Regions from separate parts of the Streptomyces sp. NPDC042364 genome, predicted to be linked through region 4. Evidence: riboswitches for the same ligand, from Rfam matches in the RefSeq annotation. Region 4 holds a riboswitch; each other region holds the start of a gene.

Region 1 (4,874 bases), on a different contig from region 4:
GGGCTGGCGCCTGTCCCAGCTGCACGGCCGGTGGGCGGCCGAGTCCCGGTTGGCGCGTGGCGAACTCACCTACGGGGAGAAGGTCATCGGCAGCCGCCGAGGGCACACCGGACACCAGCACCTGCCCTGGGTCGCCCTCGACACCGACGCCACCGAGGACCACGGCGAGGTCTACGGCTGCGCCCTCGGCTGGTCGGGCTCCTGGCGGATCGCCGTGGCCCAGCTGCCGGACGCACGGGTGCAGATCACCGGCGGCGCCGGGTACGACGAGTCGGGGCTGTTGCGGCTGGAGGCGGGGGAGACGTTCACCACGCCCGTTTTCGCGGGACTGTGGTCCGACGGCGGCCACGGCGGGGCGAGCCGGGCCTGGCACGCCTACCAGCGGGCGTATGTCATCCCGGACGCGGACCGGGACCGACCGGTGCTGTTCAACTCCTGGGAGGCCACCGAGTTCGACATCTCGGAGGAGCAGCAGGGGGCGCTGGCGGAGCGGGCGGCGGCCATCGGGGTCGAGCTGTTCGTGGTCGACGACGGCTGGTTCGGGGCGCGCACCAGTGACCGGGCCGGACTCGGCGACTGGACGCCCAACCCGGACCGCTTCCCCCAGGGGCTGAAGCCGCTCGCCGACCGGGTGCACGCCCTCGGGATGCAGTTCGGCATCTGGGTCGAGCCCGAGATGGTCAACCCGGACAGCGAGCTGTACCGGGCGCACCCCGACTGGGCGCAGTACCAACCGGGACGAAAGCGGACGGAACTGCGCAATCAGCTGGTGCTGAACCTCGCGCGGCCGGACGTCCAGGATTATCTGTGGGAGAAGCTGGACGCCCTGCTCTCCAGCGCCCCGATCGACTATGTGAAGTGGGACTTCAACCGCTGCTTCACGGACGCCGGCTGGCCCGGTGAGCCGTACCCGCAGAAGCTGTGGGTCGAGCACGTGCACGCGTTCTACGCCCTGCTGGACCGGCTGCGGGCCGCGCACCCGGGTGTCGCCTTCGAGTCGTGCTCGGGCGGGGGCGGCCGGATCGATCTCGGCGTCATGTCGCGGACCGACCAGGTGTGGACCTCCGACAACACCGACCCCCTGGACCGGCTCGCCATCCAGCACGGATTCAGTCACATCCATCCGGCGCGGGTCATGGCCGCGTGGGTCACCGACAGCCCCAACAACCAGCTCAACGGCCGGGTCAGCTCCCTGCGGTTCCGCTTCGTCAGTGCCATGGCGGGCGTGCTCGGCGTCGGCGGCGACCTCACCAAGTGGAGCGAGGCGGAACTGGCCGAGGCGCGGGAGTGGGTGCAGCTCTACAAGGAGATCAAGCCCGTCGTGCAGCGCGGCGACCAGTACCGGCTGCGCCCGCCGAGCGGAGGGCTGAGCGCCGTGCAGTACGTCCACGGCGACGAGGTGGTCGTCCTCGCCTGCCTCCAGGCCCAGCACTACGGCGAGCCGCTCCCGCCGCTCCGGCTGCGCGGCCTTGACCCCGCGAAAACCTACGAATGCCGTGAAACGGGCGAAGTGCACCGAGGGGCGGTGCTGTTGCACCACGGCCTGCGGACCGGGCTGCGCGGTGACTTCGATGCGACGGTTATCCGCCTGCGTCGCACTTGAGCGATCTGTCCGAAATGGAGCCGTTAATCCAACTGGCCCTGGAATAAAGACTACTGAGGCGTAGGCGCGTGAGCAGCGTCATACTCGTGACGGACTGTCGTCGTCATGCTCACGTAATTCAGGAGCTTTTCCAGGGCCTTTGGAAATGCCTATACGGCACACCTTTACGGAGCGTAATCGGGATTCGGTGTAAGGATCACGTAGGAAGACGCGCGGGAAATCCAGATAGTTGTCTCTGTGGGGACAAGTCGCTTACGTTCAGCCTCGATCCGGACGGACGCCCAATCCTGCCGCCGACCGGAGCCGCATACCGACCCGATCCACGGCAGGAGCGGGGGACCCACAGGCAGTACCGCCTGTTCCGGTCTCCGGAACGGCTAGGGGTAAAGCCGGGCGCAAGCCCGGCCGGGCATCTCCAGTCCGCACCCGACAGCTCACCTCGCAGGCGCCGGAGAGGAATTCGCCATGCCCGCGAAGGGTAAGCATCGCCGTCCCAAGTCCCAGCGTTTCACCCGCTCGATCGCTGCCGCCGGAACCGGTGGCGCCGCGCTCGCGCTGCCCCTGATGGGAGCCGCCGGCGCTCACGCCGCGACCCCCACGGCCGCCGTCTCCGGAGCTTCCGAGAAGACGGCCACGGCCACCCCCGGGAAGGCCGTCACCGAGCAGATCGCCGCGAAGAAGAAGGCGGCCAGGACCTACACCGTGAAGGCCGGCGACTACCTCGCGAAGATCGCGGACGAGCAGGATGTCCGGGGCGGCTGGAAGCGGCTCTACTCGGACAACCGTTCAGTGATCGGCTCCGACCCCTCGCTCATCCACCCGGGACTGAAGCTCGTCGTCGGCGGCAAGCCGGCGTCGGGCGGGCTGTCCCAGTCGTCGACGAAGACCCAGTCGTCGCAGTCCTCCAAGCCCGCCCAGGCGTCGAAGCCCTCCGGGTCCGCGGCGAAGGCGACGACCGGTGCGTCCGCCGGTCAGGTGGCCGAGTCCAGCAGCTCCGGCTACACCCTGCCCATCCAGGGCGCCACCATCAGCACGGCGTACAAGACCGCCGGCAGCATGTGGTCCAGCGGCTACCACACCGGTGTCGACTTCGTGGCCCCGACCGGCACGAGCCTCAAGGCCGTGGGCGCCGGCACCGTCGTCTCCGCCGGCTGGGGCGGTGCGTACGGCAACCAGGTCGTCATCAAGCTCGCCGACGGCTACTACGCCCAGTACGCCCACCTGTCCTCGATCGGTGTCTCCGCGGGGCAGTCCGTGAGCGGCGGTCAGCAGATCGGCCTGTCGGGTGCCACCGGCAATGTCACCGGCCCGCACCTGCACTTCGAGATCCGTACGACCCCCGACTACGGCTCGGACATCGACCCGCTGGCCTATCTGCGGTCGAAGGGCGTCACCGTCTGACGCGCCGCTCCCGGCCCACCTGATGTCATCGAAGGCCGGACCCCGATCCCGGGGTCCGGCCCTCGCCATGCCCCTGCGAGAAGGAGGGGCCACCGCCGTCGCGGCGGCGGTCACGGCGGCGGCGGGGGAGCCTCACGACCACGCGTAGGGCTTTCGATCGGGTGATCGCCGGGGACGACTTCCGGCGGCTCCGGCGGTGGCAAGGGGAGTTGGGGCGCGGTGGGACGGTGAGTGCCGCGCGGGGGCGCTGGAGGCCGACGACCGGGTGTCCGGCCTGAACAACTCCCGACGACCCGGAATCCCTTCCGGATCCAGGAATTCCGGGTGTGGCGGCTGTTCTGACCCGGCGTATTCCCGGGTTGATCGAATCTTGAAGCGTGGTCTATCTCACCGCCCGTCAACCCCTTATTACGGTCGCGTAGGTCACATCCCAAGGTGAATCATGGGCCGATGTGGCAGACGATTCGAAGAACAGCAGATCAGTGATCGGGTCGTACGTGGCGGTGGGGGACAGCTTCACCGAGGGCGTCGGCGATCCCGGCCCCGACGGGGCGTTCGTCGGTTGGGCGGACCGGTTCGCGGTACTTCTCGCGGACCGGGTGCCCGAGGGCGACTTCAGATACACCAATCTCGCGGTGCGGGGGAAGCTCCTCGACCAGATCATCGAGGACCAGGTGCCGAGGGCGCTCGAACTCGCGCCGGATCTCCTTTCCTTCTGCGCGGGCGGGAACGACATCATCCGGCCCGGCACGGACCCGGACGAGGTCGCGGAGCGGTTCGAGCGGGCTGTGGCGCGGCTCACCTCGGCGATCGGCACGGTGATGGTGACCACCGGGTTCGACACACGTGACGTGCCGGTGCTCAGGCATCTGCGCGGGAAGATCGCGACGTACAACGGGCATGTGCGCGCGATCGCCGACCGGTACGGGTGTCCGGTGCTCGACCTGTGGTCGCTCAGGACCGTGCAGGACCGGCGTGCCTGGGACGACGACCGGTTGCACCTGTCGCCCGAGGGGCACACGCGGGTCGCTCTGCGGGCCGGGCAGGTGCTGGGGGTGGAGGTGCCGGCGGATCCCGAGCAGCCGTGGCCGCCGCTGCCGCCGCGGGGGACGTTCGAGGTGCGCCGGGACAACATCCAATGGGCGCGGGAGTATCTCGTGCCGTGGATCGGGCGGCGGTTGCGCGGGGAGTCGTCCGGGGACCACGTGTCGGCGAAGGGGGCACTGTCGCCCGACGACATCAGGATGCGGATCGAATCCGTGGCCTGACGGTGCTGGAAGGCGCCCGACGCCCGCGGCGCGCTGCGGACGGGGCCGTGCCGGTGCGTCAGTCCGTGGGCCAAGGGGTGTCCCGTGATCCCCGGCGGATCAGCGCGCGGCACCGGGGCGCGGGCCCCGCTCCACCGGAGTGATTGCCGGGGTGCCCCCGTCCCCCGTGGCCGTACCCACCTGACCGGGGCGCGCAGGGAACCTGCCTCCCGGGCCAGGATCACGCACAGGAGCGGGCCGCGGCTCCCAGGGCCGAGTGCGCCGGGGGCCTGGGGCCCCTCCCGGTAGGGACGGGTTCTCCGGGCCGCTGTGTCCGACGGGCTCGGCACACCGGCACGAGCCCCTTCCGCGCACGGACGGTTGACGGGCCGCCGTTGTCAGTTCGTCGGCGGCCGGCCCAGGTTCAGCTCGTGGGCCAGGGTCTCGTCCGCCCATTGCCGGGCCTTCGCGCGGGAGACCGCTCCGTCGTAGGACGTCAGTTGTACGGCCAGGCCGTCCAGGAGAGCGGTGAGGCGGAGGGCCGACGCCCGGGGGTCGGGGCAGTGGAACTCGCCGGCGGCCACGCCCTCCTGGATGAGACCGGTGAGCGCGGCCTTCCACCG
Region 2 (4,874 bases), on a different contig from region 4:
CGAGCACCTGGCGATCGTGCTCGGCGACCCCGCCCCCGGCACGGCCCCGCTGGTCCGGATGCACTCCGAGTGCCTGACCGGCGACGTCTTCGGCTCCGCCCGCTGCGACTGCGGTCCGCAGCTGCGGGAGGCGGTGGAGCGGATCGCCGAGCAGGGCGGGGTGCTCCTCTACCTCCGCCAGGAGGGCCGCGGCATCGGGCTCTACAACAAGCTCGACGCGTACGCCCTCCAGGACCAGGGCCTCGACACCTACGAGGCGAACACGGCCCTCGGGCTGCCGGAGGACGCCCGTGACTACACGGCCGCGGCCCAGATGCTGGGCGCCCTCGGCATCGACGAGCTGGACCTGCTCTCCAACAACCCCGACAAGGCCCGGCAACTGCGCGACCTCGGCGTCGGCGTCCGGCACCGCGTCCCCACCGGCGTCTTCACCACCGCCCACAACGTCCGCTACCTCCGGGCGAAGGTCCTCACCACCCAGCACACCCTGCCCCTGGCCGAACTGACGGCGGGCTGAAGGCCGGCGGACGAGGGGCCCCGTGGACGCCCGGGCCCGACAGCCCCTAGCCCACTCGGCCCCTCCGGCTGGCCCTCCGCCCGGCGCCCCGCGAACCTGGGACGGGTGGGGCAGCCAGCGGGTGTGAAGAGGCCGGACGGCCGGCGGTTCTTCTATGCCCGCGCCCTCGTGCGGATGCTGCCCGCTCTCCTCGTCGTCGGCGGCCTCTGCTACGACCACTTCATGCCGCGGGAGTTCACGGCCGTCCCCTTCTTCACCGCCGCGCCCCTGGTGGCCGCGCCGCTGCTGTCGCTGGAGGGCACGGTGACGACCGGCGCCGCCTCGCTCGCCGGCATCGTCGTCGTACGCCTCCGGTACGGGGACTCGGGGCAGGTGGACGCGCTCACGGAGATCGTCACCGTGGCCGTCGTCGCCGTACTGGCCGTGGCCATCAACCGGCTCGTCCGGCGCAGCGACGCCCGCCTCGCCACCGCACGCGAGATCGCGGAGGCCGCGCAGCGGGCCGTACTGCCGAGGCCCCAGGAACGGCTCGGCGGGCTGGAGATCGCGGCACGGTACGAGGCCGCGCAGGCCGGGGCCTCGATCGGGGGTGACCTGTACGCGGTGCAGGACTCGCCGCACGGGGTACGGCTGATCGTGGGGGACGTACGCGGCAAGGGGCTGGGGGCGGTGGCGGCCGTGGCGGTGCTGATCGGCGCGTTCCGGGAAGCGGCCGAACAGGAGACGAGCCTGGAGGCCGTGGCCCAGCGGCTGGAGCGGGCACTCGCGAGGGAGGTCACCCGGCGCGACGCGGCACGGCGGGACCCCACCGTGCCGTACGAGGGGTTCGTCACCGCCGTACTCGCGGAGTTCCCGCACGGCGCCGGGCTGGCCCGCATCGTCAACCGGGGTCATCCCGCCCCGCTGCTGCTCCACGCCGACGGTGAACTGCGCACCCTCGACACCCCGTGGACCGCGCTGCCGCTCGGCCTCGGCGAGCTGGGCACCTGGCCGGACCGCGCCAAGGACACCGGGTTCCCCGCGGGGGCGACGCTGCTCTTCTACACCGACGGTCTGTCCGAGGCGCGGAACGCGGACGGCGTCTTCTACGACCCGGCCGCTCGGCTCAGCGGCCGTACCTTTCCCGCCCCGCGCGCCCTGTTGACGACGCTCGCCGAAGAGGTCCGCGAGCACACCGGCGGCGGCACCACGGACGACATGGCGCTCCTCGCGGTGCACCGCCCCTGAGGAATTTCACTCAGCGTGCTCACGTGACGTCCCTCCGCATTACAACTGACGCCCAGTCAGAACAGCTGGGGCTGCTGAAGCGAGGTCAACTCGCCCGGTTTCCACCCCTCGTGACCCGTAAGTCCAGCGGAAAAAGCCGAACGATCATTCAGAACCGCTTGGAATGCCGCCCCCGCGTCTATTAACGTTCGATAACGCAGCGCGGTCGTCCCAGCCGTCACAAGAGGCGGCTCCGTGCTCACGCGCCGAATCCCGTAGGGAACCGGGGAACCACCACCCTGGGGTGAATCGCGCGGAAACCGCCGTGGAAGCACGTTCGGTTTACGCGCGTAGGAGACCTTCCGCTCCGAACCCGTCAGCTAACCCGGTAGGCGAGAAGGAAGGAAAGGAGTACGCCCACGTGGCGTCCAACCGGTCCGCGACCGAAGCCCCGTTCGTGCCGAGCCAACGCAGCAGTGAGTCCGAGACCTTCGGCTTCGGCAGCTACGACAGCGACAGCGAGGGCCCCTTCCAGGAGTGGAACCCCACCGCGGAGTCCCTCCGCCCCGTCCGCGGCCGGCACCGTGTGGCCAAGACCAAGCAGCGCGGTGGGTTCGCCCGTAGCTCCACGGTTCTCGGCGTCGGCGTCATAGCCGCCGTCAGCGGCGCGGGCATGGCCAGCGCCCAGAGCGGCAAGGCCCCGGTGGCCATCTCGATGCCGGACATGCCGAACGTGGGCTCGGTCTTCGAGGACGACGACGCCGCCGACGAGCCCGAGGGCTCCACCGCCCCGCTCAGCAGCGCCGGCCTCATCGCCGCCGACACCCAGCAGGGCGCCACCGACGCCGGCGAGGCGCTGCGCGCGCGCATCATGCAGCAGGCCGAGTCCCAGCAGGACGCGTTCGACCTGAAGGCCGCCGAGGCCGCACAGACCGCCGCCGCGAAGAAGGCCGCCGAGCAGGCCGCCGAGGAGAAGAAGGAAGCCGAGGCCAAGGAGGCCGCCGCCAAGAAGAAGGCGGAGGAGGAGGCCGCGGCGAAGAAGGAGGCCGAGCGCCTCGCCGCCCTGGCCAAGCAGTTCACGCTGCCGACCTCCTCGTACACCCTCACCTCCACCTTCGGCCAGGCCGGCCCCTACTGGTCCTCCGGCTACCACACGGGCCTGGACTTCGCCGCCCCCACGGGCACCCTCATCAAGGCCGTCCACAGCGGCACGATCACGCAGGCGGGCTGGGACGGCTCGTACGGCTACAAGACCGTGCTCACCCTGGATGACGGCACGGAGATCTGGTACGCCCACCAGTCCTCCATCGGCGTCAGTGTCGGCCAGAAGGTCGCCACCGGCGACGTCATCGGCCGCGTCGGCGCCACGGGCAACGTCACCGGCGCCCACCTCCACATGGAGGTGCACCCCGGCGGCTCCACCACCGGCATCGACCCGGCGGCGTGGCTGCGCAGCAAGGGCCTGAGCCTCTGAGAACTGCACTCGAACGGATGTGACGCCGCGTGAGGCCGACGGGCCTGACGCGGCGTTCGTCATACCGCGTCCGTCGGCCCGGCGAGTTCCCCGTCGCCGCGTGACCTGCCCCTCGACGTGTCACCCACCGTTCACGCGGACCCGGAATGCGTCCGTCCGAAACGGTGGTTGAAACAGGACATGACTTCTCTTCGCAAGCTGGGCACGTCCGACATCCAGGTCTTCCCGCTCTCCCTCGGCGGCAACGTCTTCGGCTGGACGGCGGACGAGGCACAGTCCTTCGCCGTCCTCGACGCCTACGCCGCAGCCGGCGGCAACTTCATCGACACCGCCGACTCCTACTCCGCGTGGGTCGACGGAAACCAGGGCGGCGAGTCCGAGACGATCATCGGCAGGTGGGTGAAGGCCCGCGGCAACCGGGCCGACGTCGTGATCGCGACGAAGGTGAGCCAGCACCCCGGGTACCAGGGCCTCTCCGCCGCCAACATCAAGGCCGCCGCGGACGCCTCGCTGGCCCGCCTGGGCACCGGGTACATCGACCTCTACTACACGCACTTCGACAAGCCCGAGGTGCCGGTCGAGGAGATCATCACCGCCCTGGACGACCTGGTGAAGGCGGGCAAGGTCCGCGCGATCGCGGCGTCCAACATCACCGCCGAGCGCCTCAAGGAGTCCCTGGACTTCTCGGACCGCGAGGGCCTGGCCCGCTATGTGGCGCTCCAGCCCCACTACAACCTGGTCTCCCGCGACACGTACGAGGGCGACCTCCAGTCGGTGGCCGCCGACGCGGGCCTCTCCGCCGTCCCCTACTTCGCCCTCGCCAAGGGGTTCCTCACCGGCAAGTACCGCCCCGGCACGACCGTGGACAGCCCCCGGGCCGCGGGCGCCGGCGCCTACCTCGACACCCCGAGGGGCGCCCGGGTACTCGCGGTCCTCGACGAGATCGCCCAGTCCAGGAACGCGGAGATCGCCACGATCGCCCTGGCCTGGCTCACCGCCCAGCCCACGGTCACCGCCCCCATCGCCTCGGCCCGCACCACGGCCCAACTCCCGGCGCTCCTGGCGGTAGCCGACGTCACCCTCACCACCGAGGAACTGCAGAGGCTGACAGAGGCGTCGGCGTAGCCGTAGCCCCCAGCCAGGGTCGTCCCCGACGGCGCTCAGCCGACCCGTGGCCGACGGCTCAGCCCACCGTGGCGGGACAGCCGCGTACGGAGGCGAGGGGGTGTGTCGGGGGGTGTCCGCCCGCAGCGGTTGGCGCGTCAACCCGTCCGGCTTCCCGGGCGACCGATTCCGCGCCGTTCCGAGGACGGACACCCCCCGGCGCGCCCCGACCCGCCCCACACGGCAGGCGCCCCCGCCCCGCACGGCGCGAAAGCCGCCAACGGCCCCGCCCCCTACGACCAGTACGGCCGATAGGGCACAGGCCGCACCACCGGGCTCCCCCCGTACGGCGTCTCCGGCCACCCCTGCGCTTGTCCTGGTCTCGGCCCCGGCCCGTACCCATACCCCGAGCCCGGCCCGTACCCATACCCCGAGCCCTGGCCGTACCCGTACCCCGGGCCCTGGCCGTACCCGTACTCCACGCCGTACCCGTACCCGTACCCCTGCCACGACATCGGGTGAAGCGGCGCGGCCACGCCCACCGGCACCACCCCCCGCCCCGCATAAGCCAAC
Region 3 (4,874 bases), on a different contig from region 4:
GCCGGAGTCATCGTCGACGACCAGGGCCGGGCCCTCTTGATCAAGCGCCGCGACAACGGCCACTGGGAACCGCCGGGCGGAGTCCTCGAACGCGAGGAAACCCTTCCCGAGGCCCTCCAGCGCGAAGTGCTCGAAGAGACCGGAATCAAGATCGCGCTTCCCGCGACCCTGACCGGTGTCTACAAGAACATGACGGGCCTGATCGTCTCGCTGGTCTTCCGTTGCGAGGCTGCCGACGGCACGCCGACCACCGGCGACGAGACCCGCGCACTGCGCTGGGCCACCCGCGAAGAAGTCACCGAGCTTGCCGACGAGGCATACGCGATCCGCGTCCTGGACGCATTGGACGCCGCATCCCCGCCGGCCATCCGCGCCCACGACGGCGTGAAACTCGTCTAGCCCGAACCCGCTGCACATGGCGGCCTACCAGCACGAAGGAACTTGTATGCACGAGTATACGAGCACCGCCCGGGTCTGGGGACTCACTTGCCCAGGATTTCCGGAAGAGGTGAGCCGGGCCCGCCGCTGGACCCGCGACATCCTGCGCGGATCACCCCTGGCTGAGGACGCCGAGCTGATCGTGAGCGAGCTCAGCGCGAACGCGATCCTCCACACGGCCAGCGGCCTGGAGACGGGCAGCTTCCACCTGGCCCTCGCCGTATCCCGGCACGTGATCGCCCTGTCAGTGACGGACGGCGGAAGGACCGCCACGGCCCCGAAGGTCGAGCACCAGGACGACGAGGCCGAACACGGCCGGGGCCTGGGCATGGTCACCGCACTCGCCCACCGAGTCGCCATCCACGGCAGCAGGGTCGGCTACACGGTCACCGCGGAGCTCTTCACCGGCACCCGACCGGGAGACCGCCTGTGCTGAAGGACGAGGCCCACCGCGGCTACTGGTGCGAGTGTTGGACCGAGGACCTCAATGGCGAGGGCGGGATGGAGCTGAGGGGGTCGTTCGATGCCTACTCGGCGCCCCAGGCCGACAGATGGGTAGCCGTCGCGCTCCGCACCATCTCACCGGCATTCGACCCAGACGCATCCACCCAGGCATGGGACTGGCTGTACGACGGCCGCATAGAGACCCGCCGAGCCCTGTTGCGCCACGAGCCTTGCACGGTGTCCGTCACCCACAAAAAGACCCGCATCACCTGGACCATCCGACCGGTGATCTTCCTACCGCTCGCGCACCGCGAAGGCAGGCAACTGCCGTCTTGCGCATACGACTTCAAGCCCCGACCGGAACAGCAGACCGACTGAGTTACAACTTTCTCTACGGGTTCAAGGCGGCTCGCTCCGCTCACCGTGCGCGGCCCGGCCCCCGGCCGGGCCTGCGCTCCTGTCTCCGCCCCGCTCCAGCCCGGCCGGCGCCCGTGCCGCGCACACAGCAATCAGCCGCTTAATGCCAGAGAAGAGGTACATCGTGGCTGGGGCGGTCGGCTCCACGGCTTTACGGAGCCACTTTGGCGCGAGCCTCGAAGATCATGGCCCCAACGTCGTGCTTCACCGGGCAGGTCCACAGACTGCCCGACGCGCCGCAAGCTTACGGGGCCATGATCACTCGCGCCAAAGCAGCGCCACCCCAAAGCCGCTCCACCGACCCTCGGCAACCCGGGAGGGCCTGAGACGGCCGTAGGGAACTTCGAGGCACAGCACCTACCGTCCAGGGCAACGAAAGAGAGGCCCTGGCGATGGCCAAGACCTCTCCCGCTCCGTCCGCGACTCCTACGGGGTCACCGTGGCAGCGCGTCCTGTTGTCGGTGCCCCCACGGCATAGAGGGGACTACCGGAAGGTGAGTCGCTAGACCCGGGTCAGTTCTGGTTCCGGATGTAGCGGATGATCATGATGATGAAGCCGGGAAGCCCGACTCCCACCACAACCCCCGTAGTGATCGCCTCGAACATCGAGGCGTTGTCCATGGTCCGACTGCCGATCCCGGCGAGGATTCCAGCGATCATCCCCAAGAGCACGATGATCACCGCCTCGAACTTGCGGATCTTGGACCCGTCGTCCCCATTTCCACCACCGGAGCCGGAACCAGCACCCGAGACCTGGGGGTTGTTGTGCGTCGCACTCATGTGCAACCTTCACCTTCGCTAGCCGCCTGCGAGGTGAGCTGTCGGGTTCGGACTGGCGAAGTGGTCCGGCCGCGTCCCTCACGGGGATGCGACTTCACCCCAAGCCGTACGCAATCTGGCGCTTCATCAGAGTCAGCCACGCAACGGCGCTTACCTTGGGTCCCCCGCTCCTGCCGATCTTGATGTGAGATGTGTGGTCATCCAGTCGGCGGCAGGGCTCGGCGTCCGGCTGGACCGCCTCACCAGGGACGGTGAGGGCTTAGAGAAGACGTTCACTCGGGATCGCCGGAATTTCAAATCTGATCACCACTTTTGTGAACTTACTCACCACCCGCCAATTCAGGCTTGCGGGACAACTGCCCAGTTCAGACCGGCGTGTTGCGCAGCGCCGCGGGTTGACATGCACCCAACACGAGCTGTTGACGGCCTATCAGTGTGACCTACGCCATTGACAGAAATTGATCTTGATGTGGGGGTCGTCCTGACGGTGCGATCGGCTCGGATGCGAGGGAGCGGCTACGGGCGCTGAAGGCGCCCCTGCGGCGGCGCCTGACGGCGCGTGAGCCCGCCTTGGCGGGATGCTCATCCCGGAGCCACAGATGGTGCCCTAAGGGCGTCCAGGAGACCGTGTGGCTTTAAGAGGCCACCAGGGCGACACGTCCGGCACGTCTCGGCGGGAGGCTCGTCAGAGAGTGGCCGGCTGAGCAGACTCGGGACATGACCCAGAACCCAGGCCTAGCGGTCGCTGCTCTGTGGGTAGCCGGTGCCAGCGCAGTAGGCGCCGTGTGCAACATGGTTATCGCGTGGCTCACCTACAGGCGAGTCCGCCCCGAGGTGGACGTCATCGTGGAACGGCACCTGATGAGTCCGGTGAACCCTAAGCCACGGTATGAGCGCGGGTATCTCATCCGTCTCCGGTTGGCGAACCGTGGCGTGACTCCTATGGGTGTCGAGCGTATTGACTTCATCCCCGTCCACGGCCGTTGGTGGGAACGGAAAACCACGCAAAGGAAGGGCCCTGGGGGAGAGTGGTTCACCGAGCCGAAGGTGATCCCGGCTCTCGGTGGTCTGCCCTATCAGCGGGAGCTTCGGCCCAGCGCGCTGATGCACGACGGGGAGAACCCCAGGCGTCTCGTAATCCGGGCCCGGCTCACCAACGGCAAGCATCGGACGGCACGGATCAAGGATCTGTCCGGCCTGGTGATGGAGCTTGGGCCGGAACCCGAACTGGAGCCTGAGCCGTTCGTCCCTCGGTGGCGCAGGGTGCTGGGCCAGCTCAGATCCAGACGTTGAGTCGTCGCCGGTAGGGGGCCGCCGGTCTGGCCGCCCTCACGCGCGTGTGAAGCAGCTTGGGGAGCTGTCGCGGGGGCTGTGCCCAAGGCACTCGAACAACGCCAACAACCAGAGCACGCAGCGCAACGCGGGAGGCCTCTGCCAGGAACCTCGGAACTCCGAACCAAACCGCAGACACGGTTACTGGATTCGGCTTTCCATTTGCGCGCGACTCGGAGGGTAATTGAGCAAGGCCCTTCGAACTTTCCCTATAGGCAACTCGAAGAAAGGTGAATCACCCACGATCCTGAACCGATGCGGCGGTATCACGCCACCCTTCTTCAAAAGTTCACCGAAATCCACCACCTTGCCATCCCGGTGACGCAAGGGATTGGGGGCCAGCTCAATTAGTCCGAACCTAGAAAGCATCAGGTGCGCCTCATAGACATCGCGTGAAATTCCGTAAAGCCATTCTCTGTCTCTCTCACTCAAGTAGACACCTTGCAGGATGTGCGCTTCAGGGAAGCGGGCTGCAAGATGCCTTAAGATCAAGTACATCCTGATTTCGGCATCAGTGAGCACGTAAACCCAACCATTGGTGAAGAACTGTACAGGAAGGTTGACTACAGTTCGCGCACCTTCGTAGAGCTCGGGGATGATATACCCGCGCTTCTCTGGCTCAGCAAGACCGGACTCGTGCAATAGCATGAGAGGAAGCGCATTACCCGGCTCCCCAACGTTTCTCAAAACGAGATTCTCGTCAGCAAGCCTCTTGATAGCGGACTTCACTTGGCGAATCCGATTCTGATTCGCGGTAACCGGAACCTTCGCCTGCATGTTCTGCTTGGCCGACGAGACAATCAAATCAGTCCACGAAACCTCCCCTCCTGAAATCGGGAGTGGGCAAGCCCCCGCTATTCCTCCTCGCTTCCTACTCTGTGCTTCAAATACCGCAAGAAGGTATACCTGCAGATTTAAGCCGCGCGGCGCAGATATTCGGGCGATGGGGGGTGGAGTCATCGGCGGTCCGGTGAACAGCGGCGCCCGAAAGCGCACCTGGGCAGGCCAGTTGCCGCCGCGCGCATGCAGCCCCCGCACCACACGCGTCGCGTGCTCGATCCGTTCTGACACGGCTTCAAGGGCCTGCACACGACGAGCCCGGCGCTCAGCATTCCTCGGCACGTCAAACCCTCTCCGACCCTTTAGCCCGCGAAGCACCTGGTGCCCGACCTGCGGAGACTTCGGAGACCGCGACAAACTACATGCGGGCCAAAGGGTTTCGATCACGGAGCCGATCCCCTCTGACCCTTTGGCCCGAAAGGCAACCTGCCCCTCACCTGCGAAGTCCTCATTCACCGCGACAAACTACATGCGGGCCAAGGGGTTTGGGGGCGGTACCCGCAATTTGGCGCCGGATGCAGCAAAGTGGCAGCACCGAACGACGAGCGGCCCCCCGGCGCAACGAGGGGCCGCTCTCAACACCCAAGTCCGCTAACGCATGTCACGAAGAAGGTGTCTCCATG
Region 4 (4,874 bases):
CGACCGCACGGCGGTGACCGCCGGGTTCGGTCTGCTGCGCCTGGCGGGTTCGCCCTCCCTGGCGTGGATGGACGTGAAGACCTCCGGCGACGTCGAGGTGCCCGTCATCGAGGCCGCCGTCGACGAGGAGCTCGCCCGGTTCGCCGCCGAGGGCCCCACGGCCGAGGAGATGGAGCGCGCCCAGGCCCAGTTGGAGCGCGAGTGGCTGGACCGGCTCGGCACGGTCGCGGGCCGCGCCGACGAACTGTGCCGCTTCGCGGTCCTGTTCGGCGACCCCAAGCTCGCCCTGACCGCCGTCGACCGGGTGCTCGACGTGACCGCCGAGGAGGTCCGGGAGGTCGCCGCGGCGCGCCTGCGGCCCGACAACCGCGCGGTGCTCGTCTACGAGCCCGTCGCCGGCGACGACGCCGACGACGAGGCAGCCGAGGCCGAGACCGCGGCGGCGGACGCCGACGCAACCACCGACGAGAACGAGGAGTCGGCGAAGTGACCGAGCTCGCGACCATGGACTTCCACCCGCAGCCCCAGGCCGGCGAGGCCAGGCCCTGGGCGTTCCCGGCGCCGGAGCGCGGCACCCTGGACAACGGCCTGACGGTGCTCCGCTGCCACCGCCCCGGCCAGCAGGTCGTCGCCGTCGAGGTTCTCCTCGACGCTCCCCTGGACGCCGAGCCCGCCGGTCTCGACGGCGTCGCCACGATCATGACCAGGGCCTTCTCCGAGGGCACCGACAAGCACTCGGCCGAGGAGTTCGCCGCCGAGCTCGAGCGCTGCGGCGCCACCCTCGACTCGCACGCCGACCACCCCGGCGTGCGCCTCTCCCTCGAGGTGCCCGTGTCGCGGCTGGGCAAGGCGCTCGGCCTGCTCTCCGACGCCCTGCGGGCCCCCGCGTTCGCGGACAGCGAGATCGAGCGGCTCGTGGCCAACCGCCTCGACGAGATCCCGCACGAGACCGCCAACCCGGGACGCCGGGCCGCGAAGGAACTCTCCAAACAGCTGTTCCCGGCGGACTCCCGCATGTCCCGCCCCCGCCAGGGCACCGAGGAGACCGTCGCGCGCATCGACTCCGCGGCCGTACGCGCCTTCTACGAGCGGCATGTCCGCCCCTCGACGGCCACCGCCGTGGTCGTCGGCGACCTCACCGGCGTCGACCTCGACGCGCTGCTCGGCGACACCCTGGGCGCCTGGACGGGCTCCCCGGCCAAGCCCCGCCCCGTGCCGCCGGTGAGCGCCGACGACACCGGGCGCGTCGTCATCGTGGACCGCCCCGGCGCCGTCCAGACCCAGCTGCTCATCGGCCGGGTGGGCGTCGACCGGCACGACCGGGTGTGGCCGGCCCAGGTGCTCGGCACCTACTGCCTCGGCGGCACCCTCACCTCCCGCCTGGACCGCGTCCTGCGCGAGGAGAAGGGCTACACCTACGGCGTGCGCGCGTTCGGCCAGGTGCTGCGCTCCGCGCCCGACGGCTCCGGTGTCTCGATGCTCGCCATCAGCGGTTCCGTCGACACACCGAACACCGGTCCGGCGCTCGACGACCTCTGGACGGTGCTGCGCACCCTCGCCGCCGACGGTCTGACGGACGCAGAGCGCGACGTCGCCGTGCAGAACCTCGTCGGGGTCGCCCCCCTGAAGTTCGAGACGGCGGCGGCCGTGGCGAGCACCCTGGCCGACCAGGTCGAGCAGCACCTGCCGGACGACTACCAGTCGACGCTGTACCGGCAGCTCGCCGCCACCGGCACGGTGGAGGCCACCGCGGCCGTCGTCAGCGCCTTCCCGGTGGACCGTCTGGTGACCGTCCTCGTCGGTGACGCCGCAGAGATCGAGGAACCCGTCAGGGCCCTCGGCATCGGTGAAGTCACGGTCGTCCCGGCGGAGTAGAACCCGCACGCGAACGGGGGGAACGAGGGGCCCTGGTGACGGAAGAGTCACCAGGGCCCCCGTTTGTCCCTATTGGTGGCGGAGGTTGCAGGTCTGACCTGTGGCGTACGCCTCAAAACCCGTGATGCGTTTGTTATTTCGGAGGCGGCCCGCTTAGCGTCGGTCCGGCTGTTCGTCAGCAGTTCGCCGCACCCGCGGCACCGGACAGTCATCGCCGAGTCCCCGATGGTGCGAGCCAGGGGAGCCGGGGACCCACCGCAGTCCCTGGGGTGAATCGGGTGCCCTTCGCGAGCTTCGCGAAACGAGGGGTGTCCGTAGGAGACCTTCCTGCTCCGAACCCGTCAGCTAACCCGGTAGGCGAGAGGGAAGGAAAGGACCAGCCACTTCATGGGGTTCACCCGCGCTCCCGGGAAACACCGCCGTCCTGGCCGCGTGAAGCGCACGACCACGAGGACCGTGGGCGTGGCCGCTCTCACCACCACCGGTGTCGTCGGCACCGTGGCCGTCCCGGCGCTCGCCGCGGAGCCCGCGCCCGAGCAGACCGGGCTGAACCAGATCATCGTCCTCGGCGACACGGTCGCCGAGCAGGTCGACGCCCAGGCCGCCGCCCAGCAGCAGGCCGCCGAGGTGGCCGCCGTCAAGCAGAAGGCGCAGGAGGAGGCCCGCAAGGCCGCCGCCGAGAAGGCCGAGCAGGAGCGCGCCGCGGCCAAGGAGCGCGAGGAGATCAAGGCACGTGCCGCCCGTGCGGCCGAGCGTGAGCGCCTCAACTCCTACGTCGCCCCCATCAGCGGCTCCTACGTCTCCACCGGCTACAAGTCCGGCGGCGCCGTCTGGTCCTCCGGCAGCCACACCGGTGTCGACTTCCACGCCGCCTCCGGCACCGCCGTCCGGTCCGTGGGCGCCGGCACCGTCGTCGAGGCCGGCTGGGGCGGCGCGTACGGCAACAACGTCGTGATCAAGATGAACGACGGCACGTACACCCAGTACGGCCACCTGTCGTCCATCACCGTCTCGGTGGGCCAGACGGTCACCCCCGGCCAGCAGATCGGCCTCTCCGGCGCGACCGGCAACGTCACCGGCCCGCACCTGCACTTCGAGGCCCGCACGTCGGCCGAGTACGGCTCGGACATCGACCCCGTCGCGTACCTGCGTGCGCACGGTGTGAACGTCTGACGAAAGCATCACCGCTTCAGGAAGCCCCGGCTCACCGAGCCGGGGCTTTCCTTGTTGTGGCGTACCTCCTGTCCAAAAAATATCCATGGATTCCGGCCCGCCATCGGAAATTCCGGCTCGCTGCAATAGAGTCGCCTGAACACACGTCAATCAACGACGTTTCACGGGGATTAAGGCGGAGGTCGGTCATGCGTATTCCGGCGCACTCGGTATGCACGGCGATCCGTGATGACATCGTCGCGGGTGTCTACGAGCGCGGCAGCCGCCTCACCGAGGAACTGCTCGCCCGCCGGTACGGCGTCAGCCGCGTGCCCGTGCGCGAGGCGCTGCGCACGCTGGAGGCCGAGGGCTTCGTGGTGACCCGCCGGCACGCGGGCGCGTGCGTCGCCGAGCCGACCGAGCAGGAGGCCGCCGACCTGCTGGAGATGCGCATGCTGTTGGAGCCCCTCGGCGCGGCCCGCGCCGCCCAGCGCCGCACCGAGGCGCACCTCAAGGTGCTGCGCGGCCTGGTCAGGCTGGGCCAGGAGCGCGCCAGGAGGGGCAACAGCGAGGATCTGCGCTCCCTGGGCGGCTGGTTCCACGAGACGCTGGCCCAGGCCTCCGGGAGCCCCGCGCTGACCTCGACGCTCGCCCAGCTGCGGCACAAGATCGCCTGGATGTACGCGGTCGAGGCGCCGGCCAACCCGGTGGAGTCCTGGGCCGAGCACGGCGGCATCGTGGACGCCGTGGCCCGCGGCGACAGCGAGCGCGCGCGGACGATCACCGCTCTGCACACCGAGCGCGCGACCTCGGCGCACCGGCTGCGCTTTCCCGGCCGGCCCGCCGCGGCGGAGCGACAGGACCGTGTGAGGACTTCGCAACACCCCGTAAACACGCCGAGCCTGCGGCATTAACACAAGGGCCGTATACAAAGAGGACAGGAATTCGAGGGGCGCTATTTCTGCTGCCCGCGGACGGATTTCCGGAAGCGTCTGCCCCTGGGAAAGACGCTTCTGCCCATGGAAATGCGAAGGGCTCGCCCGATAAACCGGACGAGCCCTTCAGTGCTGCCGCGAGCGGCCTTTCAGGCCTTTGTCACGCGGGTCAGACCGTCTCGGGGAGCTCTTCGAGCCCCTCGGCGACGAGCTTCGCCAGACGGTCGAGCGCGGCGTCCGCGCCCTCGGCGTCGGAGGCGAGGACGATCTCCTCGCCCCCCTGGGCGCCCAGGCCCAGGACCGCCAGCATGGAAGCGGCGTTGACGGGGTTGCCGTCGGCCTTGGCGATCGTCACGGGGATACCGGAGGCCGTGGCGGCCCGGACGAAGATGGAAGCGGGGCGGGCGTGGAGGCCCTCGGCCCAGCCGACGTTGACGCGGCGCTCAGCCATGTGATGCTGCCCTTCAGGTGTGTCTCGGGTACCTCGAAGAGGTCTAGACCGGGTTGTCTAGACCAGTTTCCCATATCGTGAAGCGTCACCGGCGCGAGGCCCACGGCCTGACCGCGCACCGGCTGTTGTGTTTCCCCAGACTGCCTCGCGACGTTGCCGGACGCGAGCCGTACTCTGGGGCCCATGCAGACCTCGTCGGACCGGCATGAGTACCCCGCCCACTGGGAGGCCGACGTGGTGCTGCGCGACGGCGGCACCGCACGCATCCGGCCCATCACCGTTGATGACGCCGAGCGCCTGGTCAGCTTCTACGAGCAGGTCTCCGACGAGTCGAAGTACTACCGCTTCTTCGCGCCGTACCCTCGCCTGTCCGCCAAGGACGTCCACCGCTTCACGCACCACGACTTCGTGGACCGGGTGGGGCTCGCCGCCACCGTCGGCGGCGAGTTCATCGCCACCGT

Evidence for each region. Region 4 has a riboswitch for cyclic di-AMP ahead of AC067N_RS17290 (M23 family metallopeptidase). Riboswitches for the same ligand answer to the same signal wherever they lie in the genome.
Region 1: linked by a shared signal. The riboswitch ahead of AC067N_RS06250 (M23 family metallopeptidase) and the one ahead of AC067N_RS17290 (M23 family metallopeptidase) in region 4 are both predicted to bind cyclic di-AMP.
Region 2: linked by a shared signal. The riboswitch ahead of AC067N_RS14055 (M23 family metallopeptidase) and the one ahead of AC067N_RS17290 (M23 family metallopeptidase) in region 4 are both predicted to bind cyclic di-AMP.
Region 3: linked by a shared signal. The riboswitch ahead of AC067N_RS14775 (hypothetical protein) and the one ahead of AC067N_RS17290 (M23 family metallopeptidase) in region 4 are both predicted to bind cyclic di-AMP.

Annotation. Positions count from the first base shown of each region.
Region 1 covers NZ_JBWKAJ010000002.1:676,275-681,148, forward strand. Annotated here, with positions in the region: gene AC067N_RS06245 (alpha-galactosidase) at 1-1,603, shown strand, start outside; cyclic di-AMP (ydaO/yuaA leader) riboswitch at 1,906-2,064, shown strand; gene AC067N_RS06250 (M23 family metallopeptidase) at 2,069-3,004, shown strand; gene AC067N_RS06255 (SGNH/GDSL hydrolase family protein) at 3,487-4,272, shown strand; gene AC067N_RS06260 (TetR/AcrR family transcriptional regulator) at 4,650-4,874, opposite strand, start outside.
Region 2 covers NZ_JBWKAJ010000006.1:21,852-26,725, reverse strand. Annotated here, with positions in the region: gene AC067N_RS14065 (GTP cyclohydrolase II) at 1-517, shown strand, start outside; gene AC067N_RS14060 (PP2C family protein-serine/threonine phosphatase) at 692-1,744, shown strand; cyclic di-AMP (ydaO/yuaA leader) riboswitch at 1,978-2,133, shown strand; gene AC067N_RS14055 (M23 family metallopeptidase) at 2,145-3,197, shown strand; gene AC067N_RS14050 (aldo/keto reductase) at 3,378-4,322, shown strand; gene AC067N_RS14045 (PrsW family intramembrane metalloprotease) at 4,595-4,874, opposite strand, start outside.
Region 3 covers NZ_JBWKAJ010000006.1:136,050-140,923, forward strand. Annotated here, with positions in the region: gene AC067N_RS14760 (NUDIX hydrolase) at 1-399, shown strand, start outside; gene AC067N_RS14765 (ATP-binding protein) at 446-874, shown strand; gene AC067N_RS14770 (hypothetical protein) at 868-1,260, shown strand; gene AC067N_RS14775 (hypothetical protein) at 1,813-2,079, opposite strand; cyclic di-AMP (ydaO/yuaA leader) riboswitch at 2,088-2,274, opposite strand; gene AC067N_RS14780 (hypothetical protein) at 2,797-3,372, shown strand; gene AC067N_RS14785 (hypothetical protein) at 3,553-4,500, opposite strand.
Region 4 covers NZ_JBWKAJ010000007.1:282,543-287,416, reverse strand. Annotated here, with positions in the region: gene AC067N_RS17300 (M16 family metallopeptidase) at 1-490, shown strand, start outside; gene AC067N_RS17295 (M16 family metallopeptidase) at 487-1,875, shown strand; cyclic di-AMP (ydaO/yuaA leader) riboswitch at 2,078-2,250, shown strand; gene AC067N_RS17290 (M23 family metallopeptidase) at 2,263-3,048, shown strand; gene AC067N_RS17285 (GntR family transcriptional regulator) at 3,237-3,941, shown strand; gene AC067N_RS17280 (HPr family phosphocarrier protein) at 4,132-4,413, opposite strand; gene AC067N_RS17275 (bifunctional acetate--CoA ligase family protein/GNAT family N-acetyltransferase) at 4,597-4,874, shown strand, end outside.